DNA from 2 places in the Streptomyces sp. FXJ1.172 genome. Region 2 is predicted to be linked to the other one. Evidence: predicted binding sites of a transcription regulator. Region 2 holds the regulator's gene; the other holds the start of a gene.

Region 1 (3,405 bases), 1.1 Mb from region 2:
TCAGCCCCGCCGCGCCCGTCTCCGGGTCGGCCAGGGACGCCTCCACGAAGAGGACGTCGCCGCCCGCTCCCGTGACCGCGAGGCCGGTCGCCACGCCCGGGACGGACGTACGGCGCTCGGCCGGGTCCTGGGCGGACTCGGGCACGTGGTGCGGGCGCCCGATCAGCGCGCGCAGGTCCTCGTCCCGGACGGTGAACGGCAGCTCCCGCTCGCCGAGTTCGTGCTGGGCCGCGACCTTGCGCAGCAGCCGCGCGATGGACCGCTCCAGGGTGCGCACGCCCGCCTCACGGGTGTACTCGCCGGCGAGCCTGCGCAGGGCGCCCTCGTCGATCGTGACCTCGTCCTTGTTCAGACCGGCCCGCTCCAGCTGGCGCGGGAGCAGGTGGTCACGGGCGATGACGACCTTCTCGTCCTCGGTGTATCCGTCCAGTCGCACAATCTCCATACGGTCGGCGAGGGCCTCCGGGATTGCTTCCAGGACGTTGGCGGTGGCGAGGAAGACGACGTCGGACAGGTCCAGCTCGACTTCCAGGTAGTGGTCCCGGAAGGTGTGGTTCTGCGCCGGGTCGAGGACTTCGAGCAGGGCCGCGGCCGGGTCGCCGCGGAAGTCGGAGCCCACCTTGTCGATCTCGTCCAGCAGGACGACCGGGTTCATGGAACCGGCCTCCTTGATCGCACGCACGATCCGGCCGGGCAGCGCACCGACGTACGTACGCCGGTGGCCGCGGACCTCGGCCTCGTCACGGACGCCGCCGAGGGCGACGCGGACGAACTTGCGGCCCATCGCGTGCGCGACGGACTCGCCGAGCGAGGTCTTGCCGACGCCGGGCGGGCCGACGAGGGCCAGTACGGCACCGCCGCGCCGCCCGCCGATGACGCCGAGGCCCCGCTCACCGCGCCGCTTGCGCACGGCCAGGTACTCGGTGATGCGCTCCTTCACGTCCTGAAGGCCCGCGTGCTCGGCGTCCAGGACCGCCTTGGCGCCCTGGATGTCGTACGCATCCTCGGTGCGCTCGTTCCACGGCATCTCCAGGACGGTGTCCAGCCAGGTGCGGATCCAGGAGCCCTCCGGCGACTGGTCGCTGGACCGCTCCAGCTTGTCGACCTCCTTGAGCGCGGCCTCGCGGACCTTCTCGGGCAGGTCGGCGGCCTCGACGCGGGCGCGGTAGTCGTCGGGCTCCTCGCCGTCCTGCTCGCCGTTCAGCTCGCGCAGTTCCTTGCGGACGGCCTCGAGCTGGCGGCGCAGCAGGAACTCGCGCTGCTGCTTGTCGACGCCCTCCTGGACGTCCTTGGCGATGGTCTCGGCCACGTCCTGCTCGGCGAGGTGGTCACGCAGCTGCTGCGTGGCGAGCCTGAGCCGGACCACCGGGTCGGCGGTCTCCAGCAGCTCGACCTTCTGTTCGATGGTGAGGAACGGTGAGTAGCCGGAGTTGTCGGCGAGCGCGGAGACGTCCTCGATGGCCTGGACGCGGTCCACGACCTGCCAGGCGCCGCGCTTCTTCAGCCAGGTGCTGGCCAGCGCCTTGTACTCCTTGACGAGGTCCGCGACCTGACCCGGCAGCGGCTCGGGCACGCTCTCCTCGATCCGGGCGCCCTCGACCCACAGGGCGGCGCCCGGGCCGGTGGTGCCGGCGCCGATCCGCACCCGGCTGCGGCCGCGGATCAGAGCCCCCGGGTCACCGTCGGCCAGCCGGCCGACCTGCTCGACCGTGCCGAGCACACCGGTCTTGGCGTACGTGCCGTCGACGCGCGGCACCAGCAGCACCGTGGGCTTTCCGGGCGCGGACCGGGCGGCGGCCTGTGCGGCCTCCACCGCGGCTCGCACCTCGGTGTCGCTCAGGTCCAGCGGAACCACCATGCCGGGCAGCACGACCTCGTCGTCGAGCGGCAGCACGGGCAGGACAAGCGTGAACGCCGTGGACTCAGCAGCCATGATCTCCCCTTCGGCAGTCAACTTGAGCTATGCCGACTCAACCTCTGGGCATGGGGCTGGTGTTCCCCGGGTCTGTTCGCTGTGAGCGATCAGGGGGTGACGCAGAGACCTCCGCAGGTGGAGGGGTCAGGCGGCGCGCGCCCAGCGGCGCACGAAGCGCCAGCTCGCCACTCCTATGGTGAGCGCGATCAGGTGGCCCCAGTCCGTCATCGGGTCCACGAACTCGGCCAGGTCGCTCAGCAGCAGGCCGCCCACCACGGTCAGCAGGGGCCAGCGCAGCCAGGGGCCGAGCAGGCCCGCCAGGGCGCCGATGCTCGCGGCCACGCCGAAGCTGATGCCGTAGTCGAGGCGGTGCAGCGAGCTGGCGGGAAGGTGGCCGAACAGGACGGCGAGGCCCACCGGGATCTCGGTCGCGAGCGTGGCCAGGACGTGTCCGGCCAGGAACACACAGGCCGCCCGCGCCCCGCCTATGCGCCGCTCCAGCGCGGTGAGCACCAGCACGAAGGCGGCCGTGTACGGCGAGAAGATCCCGCCCGCGATCCACAGCGCGCTCGCCAGCAGCACCTGCGCGGGCATGCGCACCAGGTGGGACACGTCCGTGCTGGAGTTCTGGTAGAGCACGTTCATCAGCTGGGGGGCGGCCACGGCCGCGAGGGCGGAGGTGAGGGCCAGGACCGCCGCGTAGGCGAAGGTGAAGGGTGTGCCGGCCGGGGTGGGCAGCAGCCGCCACAACCGGGCGCCGAGCGGGAGCGGGCGGACCTCGAGGGGGACGGGAGCGGGAGCCGTGGCGCCGCGCTGGCGGGGCATGCCGTCCAGCAGGGCCGGGAACACGGCGGCGGTGCCGTCGGACAGGGGCGTGCCCGCGGGGGGCGGGGACGCGGCCGCCACAGGGCCCGTCGCGGTCCGTTCCACGATGAGGCGCTCCTTCCGTCGCGCCCCACCCTTGGGGCTCGAAGGTCCGCGTGTCTATGACCGACGCCACGCGAGAGCCGATTCACAGCAACCTCTCACGCTGGGGCGGCGTCCGCACCTCGCCGCACACCCACCGCCCGGCATCGCACGAACGGGTACATCGCACCATGCCGGCCCCCTCGCCATCCGTAATTCCCGTGAACGACAAGGCGTGTTCAAGCAGGATGGGAGCATGACTGCCGCCCACGACGCTCCCGTGGTCCTCGACCGGCGCGACGGCCCGTACGGCGAGGTGGTGCTGCGCAGGCACGGCGCACTGCTCCAGATCATCGCCAACGGGTGTTTCCTGATGGACACTTCCGACGGCCGCTCGGAACGGCTGCTGATCGACGCGGCGTACGACGCGCTGGACGGCCGGCCGGGCCCCGCGGTGCTGATCGGCGGCCTGGGGGTGGGATTCTCGCTCGCACACGCCGCGGCGGATCCACGCTGGGGAAGGATCACCGTCGTGGAACGGGAACCCGCCGTCATCGACTGGCACCGGGACGGACCGCTGGCGG
Region 2 (3,405 bases):
CGTGGCGATCCTGCAGCCCGGCTACCGCATCGGCGAGCGCACCATCCGCCCCGCGCGGGTGGCCGTCGCCGAGCCGCAGCCCGGCGCGCAGACCGTCAAGGCCGAGGGCGCCGAGGACAAGACCGAGGCGAAGCAGGCCGGTGCCGCCGACAACAAGGAGAACGGTGGCCCGGAGGAGGGCTGACCTGATCACCGGAGCCAGGAAGGAGGGACGTCGGGGATGAGCACCAAGGACTTCATCGAGAAGGACTACTACAAGGTCCTCGGCGTCCCCAAGGACGCCACCGAGGCCGAGATCAAGAAGGCGTACCGGAAGCTCGCCCGCGAGTTCCACCCGGACGCCAACAAGGGCAACACCAAGGCCGAGGAGCGCTTCAAGGAGATCTCCGAGGCGAACGACGTCCTCGGCGACCCCAAGAAGCGCAAGGAGTACGACGAAGCGCGTGCCCTGTTCGGCAACGGCGGCTTCCGCCCCGGGCCGGGCGCCGGCGGCTCCTTCAACTTCGACCTGGGCGACCTCTTCGGAGGCGGCGGGAACACCCAGGCCGGAGGGGGCTTCGGCGGCGGGATAGGTGACGTCTTCGGGGGCCTGTTCAACCGTGGCGGTGCCACGGGCACGCGGACCCAGCCCCGGCGCGGCCAGGACATCGAGTCCGAGGTCACGCTGAGCTTCACGGAGGCCATCGAGGGCGCCACGGTGCCGCTGCGGATGTCCTCCCAGGCGCCCTGTAAGGCCTGCTCGGGCACCGGCGACAAGAACGGCACACCGCGCGTGTGCCCGACCTGCGTCGGCACCGGCCAGGTGGCGCGGGGCTCGGGCGGCGGTTTCTCGCTGACCGACCCCTGCCCCGACTGCAAGGGCCGCGGCCTGATCGCCGAGCACCCCTGCATGGAGTGCAAGGGCAGCGGCCGTGCGAAGTCCTCGCGGACGATGCAGGTCCGCATCCCGGCCGGGGTGACCGACGGGCAGCGGATCCGGCTGCGCGGCAAGGGCGCGCCCGGCGAGCGGGGCGGACCGGCGGGCGACCTGTACGTGGTCGTGCACGTCGGCGAGCACCCGGTGTTCGGGCGCAAGGGCGACAACCTCACGGTCACCGTGCCGGTCACGTATCCCGAGGCCGCCCTCGGCGGCGAGGTGCGGGTGCCGACACTCGGCGGCCCGCCCGTCACCCTGAAGCTGCCGCCCGGCACGCCCAACGGGCGCACCATGCGCGCCCGGGGCAAGGGCGCGGTCCGCAAGGACGGCACCCGCGGCGATCTGCTGGTCACCGTCGAGGTGCGTGTTCCCAAGGACCTGTCGGGGAAGGCTCGTGACGCATTGGAGGCGTATCGCGAGGCGACCGCGGACGAGGACCCGCGGGCGGAGCTGTTCGAGGCGGCGAAGGGAGACTGAGAGAGATGGACGGCCGTCGACGTAACCCGTATGAACTGACCGAGGAGACCCCGGTCTACGTCATCTCGGTGGCGGCCCAGCTCTCCGGACTCCACCCGCAGACGCTGCGCCAGTACGACCGCCTGGGTCTGGTCTCCCCGGACCGGACCGCCGGGCGGGGCCGCCGCTACTCGGCCCGCGACATCGAACTGCTGCGCACCGTCCAGCAGTTGTCGCAGGACGAGGGCATCAACCTGGCGGGCATCAAGCGCATCATCGAACTGGAGAACCAGGTCGCCGCGCTCCAGTCCCGCGTCGCGGAGCTGGAGGCGGCCCTGGACGGCGCGGCGGCCGCGATGCAGCAGCGCGAGGCCGCCGTCCACGCCTCCTACCGCCGCGACCTGGTCCCGTACCAGGAGGTCCAGCAGACCAGCGCGCTGGTGGTGTGGCGGCCGAAGAGGCAGCAGCGCGACTGACGCGCAGCCGTACTCAAGTACCGCAAAAGGGGCCCGGTTTCCGGGCCCCTTTTCTTTGCCGGCTCATGCCGTTCCGTGAACTCCCCTTGAATGGAGGGTCCGTAAAGAGCGTTTGAAGGTGATTCCGTTCCTTCTTCACAGGTACAGCGGAGCGTGCTGTTGCGCACTCGTTAAGTAGTTCCGCTTGACGCCGGGTGTGGCCTGAGCGTTGTCTTTTCAGACACCTGGGTCGTATAGCAGCCCCCACGTCCGGAACGCACTTGAAGTGAGCTCTCGCATGCGCCGTATCGCCATATCCGTGGCCGCGTCCACGATGACCCTCTCGCTCGCCGGCTGCGGCGTGCTGAACGCGACGGGGGACGGCGCGAGCGCGAGCCCGAGCAAGGGCGACGACGTCACCGTGGGCCTGCTGCTGCCGGAGAAGACGAACACCCGCTACGACAGGTTCGACTACCCCATCATCAAGTCCCAGGTCGCCGACCTCACCAAGAAGCACGGCAAGGTCGAGTACGCCAACGCCGACGCGGACGCCTCCAGACAGGCCGAGCAGCTGCAGAAGATGATCGACGACAAGGTCGACGTCATCCTGCTCGACGCGGTCGACTCGCACGCGATCGCCGACGCGGTGAAGAAGGCCAAGGACGCGGGCATTCCGGTCATCGCCTACGACCGGCTCGCCGAGGGCCCGATCGATGCCTATGTCTCCTTCGACAACGAGCTGGTCGGCGAGGTGCAGGGCCGCACCCTGCTGGAGGCCCTCGGCTCGAACGCCGACACCTCGAACAAGATCGTCATGATGAACGGCTCGCCCACCGACCCGAACGCCAAGCAGTTCAAGGAGGGCGCGCTCTCCGAGCTGAACGGCAAGGTGACGATCGCCGCGTCGTACGACACCACCGACTGGAAGCCGGAGAACGCCGAGGCCAACATGGCCAAGGCGATCGCCCAGATCGGCAAGAACAACATCGCGGGCGTCTACTCCGCCAACGACGACATGGCCGGGGGCGTCATCAAGGCCCTGAAGGCGGCAGGCGTCACCACGCTGCCCCCGATCACCGGCCAGGACGCCTCGCTGGAGGGTGTCCAGCGGGTCGTGGCCGGCGAGCAGTACATGAGCGTCTACAAGGCCTACCCGGACGAGGCCCAGGCCGCGGCCCAGATGGCCGTCGCCAGGATCCAGGGCAAGGACATCCAGTTCGACGCCCTCACCCAGGACAAGGTCGACAGCCCCACCACCAAGAGCATCCCGGCCAAGCTGATCCAGCCGACCGCGCTGACCAAGGGCAACATCAAGGCCACGGTCATCGCCGACGGCATCTACACGGTGGGTGACATCTGCACCGCCAAGTACAAGATCGCGTGCGCGGCGATTGGCTTGAAGTAGACCGCAGCTTCCTGCAAAGGGGAGAGGCGGAGCCTGGGTCATACCCGGGCACAACAGGCCTCCGTGGCCGCTCCTTCGGGGAGAGCCGTGTTGCGGACCCGGTCGGCGCCGCGCATAGTTGCGCTGCGGAAGTGGCAGCACACCGGGGGTGGAATGGGCGATGGCCGGGCGCG

What was found. Region 2 encodes HspR, which represses chaperone genes until heat shock. Its sites were predicted from a motif close to TTGAGNNNNNNNNNCTCAA; they were not measured.
Region 1: the regulator HspR is predicted to act here: its motif matches at 1,956-1,974, upstream of lon (endopeptidase La).

Annotation. Positions count from the first base shown of each region.
Region 1 covers NZ_CP119133.2:3,586,438-3,589,842, forward strand. Annotated here, with positions in the region: gene lon (endopeptidase La) at 1-1,933, opposite strand, end outside; gene A6P39_RS15785 (rhomboid-like protein) at 2,060-2,845, opposite strand; gene A6P39_RS15790 (spermidine synthase) at 3,078-3,405, shown strand, end outside.
Region 2 covers NZ_CP119133.2:4,693,854-4,697,258, reverse strand. Annotated here, with positions in the region: gene grpE (nucleotide exchange factor GrpE) at 1-184, shown strand, start outside; gene dnaJ (molecular chaperone DnaJ) at 221-1,393, shown strand; gene A6P39_RS20905 (heat shock protein transcriptional repressor HspR) at 1,399-1,848, shown strand; gene A6P39_RS20900 (sugar ABC transporter substrate-binding protein) at 2,126-3,232, shown strand; gene A6P39_RS20895 (helix-turn-helix transcriptional regulator) at 3,393-3,405, shown strand, end outside.